DNA from 2 places in the Bradyrhizobium sp. NDS-1 genome. Region 2 is predicted to be linked to the other one. Evidence: predicted binding sites of a transcription regulator. Region 2 holds the regulator's gene; the other holds the start of a gene.
The links. Region 2 encodes LexA, which represses DNA repair genes until DNA is damaged. Its sites were predicted from a motif close to TGTTCNNNNTGTGTTCNG; they were not measured.
Positions count from the first base shown of each region.

Region 1: a site for LexA is predicted at 3,146-3,163, ahead of RX330_RS28580 (DUF3072 domain-containing protein). Genes of this name have one in related genera too.

Region 1 covers NZ_CP136628.1:6,121,374-6,126,601, reverse strand. Annotated here, with positions in the region: gene RX330_RS28600 (universal stress protein) at 1-148, opposite strand, end outside; gene RX330_RS28595 (Do family serine endopeptidase) at 359-1,906, shown strand; gene RX330_RS28590 (hypothetical protein) at 2,172-2,534, shown strand; gene RX330_RS28585 (DUF6496 domain-containing protein) at 2,547-2,825, opposite strand; gene RX330_RS28580 (DUF3072 domain-containing protein) at 2,915-3,109, opposite strand; gene RX330_RS28575 (hypothetical protein) at 3,225-3,446, shown strand; gene RX330_RS28570 (hypothetical protein) at 3,462-3,662, shown strand; gene RX330_RS28565 (hypothetical protein) at 3,855-4,112, opposite strand; gene RX330_RS28560 (hypothetical protein) at 4,254-4,496, shown strand; gene RX330_RS28555 (HWE histidine kinase domain-containing protein) at 4,577-5,228, opposite strand, start outside.
Region 2 covers NZ_CP136628.1:3,918,575-3,923,802, reverse strand. Annotated here, with positions in the region: gene RX330_RS18505 (HAD family hydrolase) at 1-574, shown strand, start outside; gene RX330_RS18500 (hypothetical protein) at 735-941, shown strand; gene glp (gephyrin-like molybdotransferase Glp) at 1,159-2,370, shown strand; gene lexA (transcriptional repressor LexA) at 2,547-3,248, shown strand; gene RX330_RS18485 (hypothetical protein) at 3,640-4,074, shown strand; gene RX330_RS18480 (GAF domain-containing protein) at 4,283-5,221, shown strand.

The DNA.
Region 1 (5,228 bases), 2.2 Mb from region 2:
CCATCACGTATGCCGCACTTGTTGCGACATAGCCGACCGCGACCGCGTCGAGATGAGCGTTGAACCGTGCCGCGAGCGAAATCGAGCCCTCGATCGCGGGACGCATGGGACGTTCGGTGGGGATGTGGACGAGAATGTCTTTGTACATGGGGCGCCTCCGATGAACTTCATCCGGTGGCTGCAGTTTTTCACGGCCGGAAGCACATGCGTTGAGCTGCATCAAATGCGCAAGACGACTTTGCCGGGGCGGCACGCTCCCACGTTCTTTGCCAAGATTTAATCGGACGGACGGGACGCCGTAAGGTGCCGATGTCCATGTTGGCTGCAAGGCGACAGCTTCCAACATGGACATTTCGACATGAACGACCGCGTCAATTCCGACACCACGACGTCCCGCAAGATCTTGAGGCCGCGCCGGCTCGCGTTGCTCGGCACCGTGGCCGCGCTCGGCGTGGCCGTGCTGGCGGCTTCTCCCGGTTCTTCGCCGTTCGCGCTGAACTCATTCATTGCGCCGGCACAGGCGGCGGAAACCGCCACGACGCCGCCGGGCTTCGGCGACCTCGTCAGCAAGGTCAAGCCTGCCGTCATCTCGGTCAGGGTCAAGATCGACCGCGACAACGACAAGAGCGCCATGCTGCAGCAGAACCGGATGGACCAGGACGAGGATTCTCCGTTCGATCAGTTCTCGCGGCAGTTCGGCTTCCGTGGCCCAGGCGGCATGAACGGCATGCCGCGCCAGCGCCATCAGATGGTCACGGGCGAAGGCTCCGGCTTCTTTATCTCCGCCGACGGCTATGCCGTGACCAACAACCACGTCGTCGACCAGGCCACCTCGGTCCAGGTGACGATGGACGACGGCACGAGCTATACCGCGAAGGTCGTCGGCACCGATCCCAAGACCGATCTCGCGCTGATCAAGGTCGATGGCAAGAAGGACTTTCCGTTTGTCACATTCGCCGACCAGAAGCCGCGCGTCGGCGACTGGGTGGTCGCGGTCGGCAATCCCTTCGGCCTCGGTGGCACTGTGACCGCCGGCATCGTCTCGGCCAGCGGCCGCGACATCGGCAATGGTCCCTATGACGACTTCATCCAGATCGACGCGCCCATCAACAAGGGCAATTCCGGCGGCCCGGCCTTCGACATGAATGGCAACGTGATCGGCGTGAACACGGCGATCTTCTCGCCCTCCGGCGGCTCGGTCGGCATCGGCTTCGACATTCCGGCCTCGACCGCGAAACTCGTCGTCGCGCAGCTGAAGGACAAGGGCGCGGTGACCCGCGGCTGGCTCGGGGTGCAGGTGCAGCCGGTCACCGCCGAGATCGCCGACAGCCTCGGCCTGAAGGAGGGGCGCGGCGCCATCGTCGACAATCCGCAGGACGGCAGCCCGGCGGCCAAGGCCGGCATCGAGGCAGGTGACGTCATCACCGCCGTCAACGGCACCGCGATCAAGGACTCCCGCGACCTTGCCCGCACCATCGCCACCCTGGCCCCGGGCAGCTCGGTGAAGCTCGACGTCTTCCACAAGGGCGCGACCAAGACGCTGACGCTCGCGCTCGGCGAGCTGCCGAACGAGCGGCAGGCCAAAGGCAACGGCGGCGCTGACGAGGGCAAGGGGCAGCCGAACACCGGCACACCGCGCCTCGGGCTCGGCCTGGCTCCGGCCGGTGACGTCCAGGGCGCTGGCCAGAAGGGCGTTGTCGTCACCGAAGTCGATCCGCAAGGACCGGCGGCACAGCGCGGCATCCAGACTGGCGACGTCATCCTCAATGTCGGCGGCAAGGCTGTCGCAAATGTCGGCGACGTCAGGTCGGAGCTGGCGCAGGCCAAATCGTCCGGCAAGCGCAGCGTGCTGTTGCAGGTCAAGAGCGCGGAGGCGACGAGGTTCGTGGCGGTGCCGCTCGCCTGAGACGAACATCGACAGCCAAGAATCAAAAAAGGCGGCCCTTGGGCCGCCTTTTCCGTTCGGCTTCATGACCTCCGGGAGGGGCCGTCGATAACATTCGCGTTAACGGCAGGGATGGTGACGCGGTTCATATGAAAAAGCCGTGTTCGACCGTCACAGTTCCAATGCTCGTCAGCAACGACGCTGGCGAGAGTTGCAAGCGTGGAACTTCGAACCGCGGCGCCGCTTTGTGGAACTGGCCGGTGGTTCACATTTGATCGGTGCCGACATGGATCGATTGAAGCTCTCGCTGAGGGGGGCGCTGCTCGCGGCGCCGTTCGTGCTCTGGGCTGGAAGCGCGCTCGGTCGTGACGACGGCCGCTACGCGGACTCACCCCTCAAACCGTGGTTCGACAACCTGCGCAGCCATCTCGGTCCGTGCTGCTCTGACGCCGATGGTTTTGCCGTCGCCGATCCCGACTGGGAGTCGCGGGACGGGCATTATCGTGTTCGTCTCGACGGGGAGTGGATCGATGTGCCGGACGAAGCCGTCATCACCGAGCCGAACCGCGCCGGCCGCACCATGGTTTGGCCGGTGAAGACCGCGTTCGGGATCTCGATCCGCTGCTTCATGCCGGGCAGCATGATCTGAGCCAGGTCAGCGTCAACGCTTGCTGGATTTGCGCTTCGACGATTTCCTGGTTGTCTTCTTGGTGGTCCTCTTCTTGGTCGCTTTCTTCTTCGTAGCCTTCTTCGGGACCTTCTTGCCCTTCTTGCGCGCCTTCGACAGTCCGATCGCAATCGCCTGCTTGCGACTCTTCACGCGTCCGCCACGGCCTTTGCGACCGCTTTTTGCCGTACCCTTCTTGTAGCGGCGCATCTCGCTTTCGACATCGCTGCCGGAGCTGCGCGAGTAGCGACGTTTCTTTGCCTTGCGTGCCATGCATGTTCTCCCTTGGCCGAGAAGAACCGTTCGACCCGGGGCATGGTTCCGAAAGCTGCGTACCCGACATTCCGGGCGCGGGCCGCAGCCTAGAAGGAATTTGCCAGCTCGATCTCCGCTTCCAGTACCTGGATGCGACGTGCCGCCTCGGTGAAGGACAGATCGCGCGCATATTGTGCGGGCTGATACGCCTCTTCGCTCAGCCGTTTCAGCCTCAGCGACTGCGCCCGGGTCATCTGCTCGGTGAGGAAGACCCTGGCGTTGTATTTGCCTTGAACCTGCATCTGGCTTCTCCGTCCTGAAATCGTGACTTGACTATATGTTCTTATTTTGTTCTAACAAGTCATGGACAATAGAATTAATGAAATTCGACGTAAAATCAGTGCCTTGAGGCTAGAAATGGCCGACGTCGAGGCCGCCGTGCGCGATCGCATCAACGGCGATCGCGATTGCACCGAGCAAGCCTTGGCGCAGATGGATTTGCGGCTGAAGATCAATCTGTTGGTCGGCGAATGGAAGGCTGCCGGCGGCGGCGATGTCCTGCCTGACGTCCGCGGCCGGATGCGGCTTCGTTCCGTGAAGTCGGTCGGCGATCCCAAGCGCGCGAGCACACGGCGCTGAAAGCTTGGGGGCGCCATGGAGGAAGAGCCGGACACTTACCGGATCTTGAGGTTGCGCGCCGAGATTCTCGAACTGGGCTCTGCCATCCGGCAATTGCAGCGCGCGGGTCTCGATGATGCAGCGGCCCAACTTCTGATCGGACGCAAGCGGGCGCAGCTCGAGCATCTCGTGAAGATGAATTCTGTGAGCCTCGGCTCCAAGCGCCGGCTGCAATGAGCTGATGCGGGCGCTCGCCGATACCCGCGATTCCCGATCGATCATCGAGACGAAAAAGCCCGCGCCGGCGCGGGTTTTTGAGAGGGCGCCTGAGCCTGCATGCGAAAAACTCCTGAGTTAAATTGACGCAGGCAGTCAATCGCCTTTACTACAGGAGTTCCCGACGAAGCATCTGCCCGGCTTCACCTCGCTTCAAGATTGCTTGTCCTCTGTGATGATGAACACCACGCCGGTGAGGGTCGCGCCGATCGCGAACGTCGTCACCAATGTGAGGGCAAAAACGATCGCGGCCTGGCTTCCACCGTGATCGAGCAGGCGGGCGACGGCGGGATTGCACAGGATCAGCGCGAGACTGAAGGCGAGGCCGAGGGCCGCGCCCATCATCGTATGCGTCATCAGCTTGATGAGGCCGGCAGCGGAGATCAGGTCCGACGACTTTTTTGCGCGCATGGGAACAGCATCCCGATCTGGCATGCAAACGCGGGCAATAGTTGCTGGTTCCAAATAAATGAAGGAATTGTCATCACCGGCTTCATCCGACGTTCATGCCGGCCTTGCGAGGATGGGCGCTATCAAAACGGGACATTCGATATGGGCAAGGTAGTCTTTCTTTACCGCTCACTGGCCTATCGCAACGCCGCCGCGGACATGTTGCGCAAGGCGCGCAAGCTGCCGCGAGGCGCGGAGCGAAGCGCGGCCCGCCGCTATGCCAAGGCGCTCCGCGATCTCGCCCGAACGGAAGCCTGGCTCGAAGGCCGGGTCGCGCGCGAACCGCGGATGGTGCAACGTATGACGAGCGCGGCGTCCGGCCGGAGCTTCTCCCATTCCGGCTGAATCGAAACGGAAGCTCTCGATTCTCGTCTTGACGCGCTTTCTCAACGCGAAAACGATCTCCACTTCGCTGCAAATGCTCTCTAACCGGACGCGCGCTGCAATTCGGCAGAGCCGGCCTCTTCGAATTTACCCGATACGGCCGTCGCCGCCGTCTTGCGTGTCAGCGGCACCTCCAGACGGCACAACAGGCCTTCGGCTCGCCAATCGAACCGCGCCTGTCCGCCGAGCTGGGACTCGACGCTCGCGAGCAGGCTCCGGGTGCCGAAGCCGCGAGATTTCGGAGTCATGACCAGCGGACCGCCGGATTCCTCCCAGTTCAGCGTGAGCACTTGATCTTCGACCTGCCAGCCGATCGTGAGCCGTCCCGACCTCGTCGAGAGGGCGCCGTACTTGGCTGAGTTGGTGAAGAGCTCGTGCAATGCGAGCGCCAGCGTCTGGGCCGTCGCCGGCAGCAACTGGACTTCCGGACCCGCCAACATGATCTGGCCGCCAAGCGAATAGGGCGCAAGCTCCTCGTCGATCAGCCTGGAGAGCTCGGCGCCCTGCCAGCTCGACAGCGACAGGATGGTGTGCACGCGCGCCAGCGCGTTGATGCGTCCCTCGACGGCGCTCACATAGGCCTTGACCTCGTCGGCACGGGTGAGGCGAACGATCGACTGCGCCAGAGCCAGCGCATTCTTGGCGCGATGATCGACTTCCCGCGCCAAGAGATTCTGACGCTCCTCGGCGCGC
Region 2 (5,228 bases):
GCGCGTTGTGCTCGACATCGACTTCTCCAAGGCGATCGCCTGCTGGGCGGGACATGCCGGCTGCCGGCCCGAGGCGATCGTCGCGCGCTATGTGCGTGACGAGGCCTACCGGCTGCACGAGGTCGGCAGGATCAGCGACGAGGATTATTTCGCCTCGCTGCGCAGCTCGCTCGGAATCGGCATTTCGGACGCGCAGTTCCTCGAGGGCTGGAACGCGATCTTCGCCGGCGAGATGCCTGATATCGCCGAGCTGTTGCCGCGTGCGGCAAAGCGGATGCCGCTCTACGCATTCTCCAACACCAATCGGCCGCATGTCGATTATTTCTCGAAGGAATATGCCGGCCTGCTCGGCCATTTCCGCGAGCTGTATCTGTCGTCCAGCATCGGCCTGCGCAAACCGGATGCGGCGGCTTTCGACCATGTCGTCGCGGCGATCGGCGTCCCGGCGGAGCGCATCCTGTTTTTCGACGATCTCGCCGAGAACATCGAGGGAGCCCGGGCACGCGGCCTGACCGCCGTGCATGTCACCTCGCCGCGCGATGTCGGGAACGCATTGAAGGCACTGGGCATCTGAGGCCAGCCGGCCGTCGCCGCGGAACCGGCCTCCCGAAGGCAAAATTTGCACAGAATGGGGAACCAGTTCCCTTTGTGCATTTTTGTACAGAGTTCCGGGAACGGAATACCGCCCTTAGGACTCATGAGTCCGTTGGGACTTCTACATCGGACTTATCGACGTGCTGGGCAAAACCTATCTCACCAAGCAAGCCTCTCTCCTGCTTGAATTCGCAAGAACCACCTCGGATTCTGACCTTTCCGCCAAGCTGATCAGCAAGGCCGCCGACCTGAAATCCTTGGCCGATCCGCTACCGGACAAGGATCAAGGTCCCAAAGCTCCCGACGTCGCACTGGACGACGGCTCGGACCGACCGAGCGGGAGTTGACCGATGCTGGCCGTGGTGCTCGTCCTTCTCGTGCTCGCCATGGCCATCCTCATCCCGGTCTGTCTCGCCTTCCGGATCATGCCGCGACGGACGTGAGCTGCGTCCTCCGCTGGGGCCACGCAGGCTAAATCACCCTGCGTGCTGCTTTGCCTCGCGCCCGCACTCGGATAGAACTCTCGCCGGCCATTTATCGATGTGCTCAGCAGGAGTTTAGCCCTTGGCTTTGATGCCCGTTTCTGACGCGCTTGCCGCGGTACTGGCGGGTGCGGAGCCGCTGGCTGAACAGATGGCTCCGCTCGACGATGCCTACCATCGCGTGCTCGCGCGCGACGTCGCGGCGCGGCGCACGCAGCCGCCGCAGGCGATGTCGGCGATGGACGGCTATGCCGTCCGCGCCGCCGATGCGGCAACGATCGATTCCCGGCTGACGGTCATCGGCGAGGTCGCGGCGGGCCGTCCTTTCGCAAGAACGGTCGGCGCCGGCGAAGCCGTACGGATCTTCACCGGCGGCGTCATTCCCGACGGCGCCGACGCCGTCGTGATCCAGGAGGACACCGTCGCGGACGACAGCTGCGTCACGATCAAGCAAGCCGCGATCGCCGGACGGCACATCCGCCCGGTAGGCGTCGACTTCCGTGAAGGCGACGTCCTCTTGCGCAAGGGAACCCGGCTGACGGAGCGCGATCTCGCGCTCGCCGCCGCCATGAACTACCCCCACCTCGCCGTCTGCCGCCGTCCGAAGGTCGCGATCCTCGCCACCGGCGACGAACTGGTGATGCCGGGCTCAACGCCCGGGCACGGCCAGATCGTCTATTCCAATGGCTACGCCCTGCACGCGCTCGCCCGCAGCGAGGGCGCCGAGACCATCGACCTCGGTGTTGCCGCAGATACGCTTGCAGCCACCTCCGCCGGCATCCGCCGCGCCCGCGAGACCGAAACCGATATCCTGGTCACGACGGGCGGCGCATCTGTCGGCGACCACGATCTGGTCCAGCAAGCGCTCCGGGACGAAGGCATCTCAATGGCGTTCTGGAAGATCGCGATTCGGCCCGGCAAGCCGATGATGCACGGACGGCTCGGCGCGATGCGCGTGATCGGCCTGCCCGGCAATCCGGTGTCCTCCTATGTGTGCGCCTTCCTGTTCATGGTGCCGCTGATTCGCGCGCTGTCGGGCCGTTCGGTGATTCATCATCGCCGCGAGCGGGCCGTACTGGGCCGCGATCTCGGCGCCAACGACCAGCGCGAGGATTATCTGCGCGCGCGCCTGGAGCTGCGCGACGACGGCGCGCTCGTCGCCGTTCCCGTTAGCCATCAGGACTCCTCTCTGCTTGCGAATCTTGCTGCAGCACAGGTACTTCTCGTGCGCCCGCCGTTCGCGCCGAAGGCCGAGGCGGGCAGCCCTTGCGAGGTGCTGCGCCTCCCCGTCTGAACTGCGCGGCCACACGCATTCCGCGAACTCGCCCCTGTTCACGGTAAATTAAGCAGTTGCGGAACATGTATCGAACATATAGTGTCCGTTCATGATTTGTTTCGAGCATGTAGCGGCTTATCGCTGAATTCATCGTCTCGGAATCGAACGGCATCAACCGGGGGACTTAGGTCGAGATGTTAACGCGCAAACAATACGAGCTTCTGCGGTTCATCAGTGAACGTTTGAAGGAAAGCGGCGTGCCGCCGTCCTTCGACGAGATGAAGGATGCGCTCGACCTGCGCTCGAAGTCGGGCATCCACCGCCTGATCACCGCGCTCGAGGAGCGCGGCTTCATCCGCCGCCTGCCCAACCGCGCTCGGGCCATCGAAGTCATCAAGCTGCCGGAGCTTCAGGCTGCGGCCGGCAACCGGCGCGGCTTCACGCCGAGCGTCATCGAGGGCAATCTCGGCAAGGTGCGCGCGAGCTCCAGCCCGCCCGTCGACGAGGGCGAGCGGCCCGTCGCAGTGCCCGTGATGGGCCGCATCGCGGCCGGCACGCCGATCGAGGCGTTGCAGACCCGCAGCCACACCATCAGCGTGCCGCCCGACATGCTCGGCTCCGGCGAGCACTACGCGCTCGAAGTGCGCGGCGATTCCATGGTCGAGGCCGGCATCCTCGACGGCGACATGGCGCTGATCCAGCGCAACGAGAGCGCCGATACCGGCGACATCGTGGTGGCGCTGATCGACGACGAGGAGGCCACGCTCAAGCGCTTCCGCCGCCGCGGCGCCTCGATCGCACTCGAGCCCGCCAATGCCGCTTATGAGGTGCGCATCCTGCCGCCGAACCGCGTGAAGATTCAGGGCAAGCTGATCGGGCTTTACCGGAAGTACTGAGAGCCCTCGGCGGTCATTCGATACCCATGATTCCGACTGGAGCGGATCTGATCCGCTCCTGCTGGACAATCTTCTGGTCTTGCGCAGATTGTCCGGCCCCTCTTCAGAGGCGACGCCTCGGCGTGTCGCCACAAGCCCCCATTGCTTCGCGGTCTCGAGTCCTCGAGCAGACATGACGCATCGGCGCCCGCGCGCCGCTGACGTTGGTCCTCGCCGAATGCATTGATGTGAGCTTTGTTCCTGTCGGATTCGAAAAGATAATTTGATCGCGTCCCGCAGACCAGCCGCAGATTTGCCTACAACCAAGCAGAGCGTTGCGTGCTTCCACTCTGATAGAGGCTTGCGCCTCCGAGGGAGGCGCGGGTTGCTATCTTCGAATGAGGAGCACCCGATGTGTGACTACAGCCTGCATGCCGTTGCATCGCGCCCCGCCGAAGTCGGCGAGACGATCGTGTCGACAACGTTCCGCGGCACCTCGACGCGTGGCTTTGCTTCTGCCGCCGATCCGACCGTGGCCGTCTGTCTGCTGCCCGGGACGGAGCTCGCCTTCGCCGACAACGTCCGCTACGACAATCGCTGGATCTGGACGCGCACCGTCAATTCGCGCGTCGGCAAGTTCGGCAAGATCGATCCGCACATTCCCGATCGCCACCACGACGCGATCGAATTCCCTGACGGTAAATACGTGCTTGTGACACAACTCGTCGAAGGCCAGCGTGCCACCGTGTTGCAATTGCCGGTGACCCAGCCCGTCGGCGAGCGCGAGCACAAGCCGCAGATCATCGACGACAGCCGGTCGCCGGTCACGCGCCTGCCGATCGGCTGACGCCACCTCGACTGACAACTGGATGCCGCCAGGATTGAAGTGCCATCGCCGGCAGACGCCGGCGAGATGGCATGGTTCGTGTTTTCACGAACATCGATCGGCCCGCCCGGCGCCGCACGAAGTTTGAGCCGTCCTGCCTGAATTTTGAACGTCCGCTCCGCAGCCAAATGACCGATGCTGTCGTGGTTTGAGGCGGCGGACACGCTCGATGAAGACCTTCATTCGCGTCGTTGAACTCTGGGTGCCCGACCGGACGCGCAGGCGTCTGGAATTCGGCGGCGGCCTCTACGGCGAAGGGCTGTCCGCGTTCAAGTCCGTGAGCGAGGACCTGCACTTCGGATATGACGAGGGACTTCCCGGCAAGGCCTGGGCCTCTGGCCATCCCGTCATCCTCACGACCTTCGCCAACTCCTATTTCAAACGGACCGAGCAGGCCGTCGCGGCCGGCCTCACCTGCGGCGTGGCGGTGCCGGTGTTCGCGGGCGAATTCCTGCAAGCCGTGATGGTGCTGTTCTGCGGGGACGACGAGGCGCATGTCGGCGCGATCGAACTCTGGCACAACGATCCCGATCGCTCCCACGAGATGGCGCTCGTCAACGGCTATTACGGCATGGCGGACATGTTCGAATTCAACTCCCGCCACACCAGGTTTCCGCGCGGCTTCGGCCTGCCCGGACGCACCTGGAAGGCGGGTCTGCCGCTGATCATCAAGGACCTGCACGACGCCAAGAGCTTCCTGCGCTGGGAGGACGCGGCCAAGATCGGGATCAATTTGGGGGTCGGCGTGCCCTACCGAACCGGCACCGAGACGTGGGTTCTGACATTGCTCTCCGCGCAGGCAACCCCGATTGCGCGACGCTTCGAGATCTGGGTCCCGAACGAGGCCCGCTCAGTGCTGGTCTTTCGCGCCGGCGATTGCAGCGCGCAGACCGACCTTGCCGCGCTCTACGCGGGTAGATCCATCGGCAGGGGCGAAGGCAGCATCGGCGGCGCATGGGCCACCGGCATGCCGGCGCTCGACGACGATCTCACCCATGACAGCTCGATCGCCGGCTCCGAGGCCCGCGTAGCCGGGCTGAGCCGGATGGTGGCCCTGCCGGTCATCGACAACGCAAGGCTGGAAGCCGTGCTGGCCTGGTATCTGTAAATCGCAA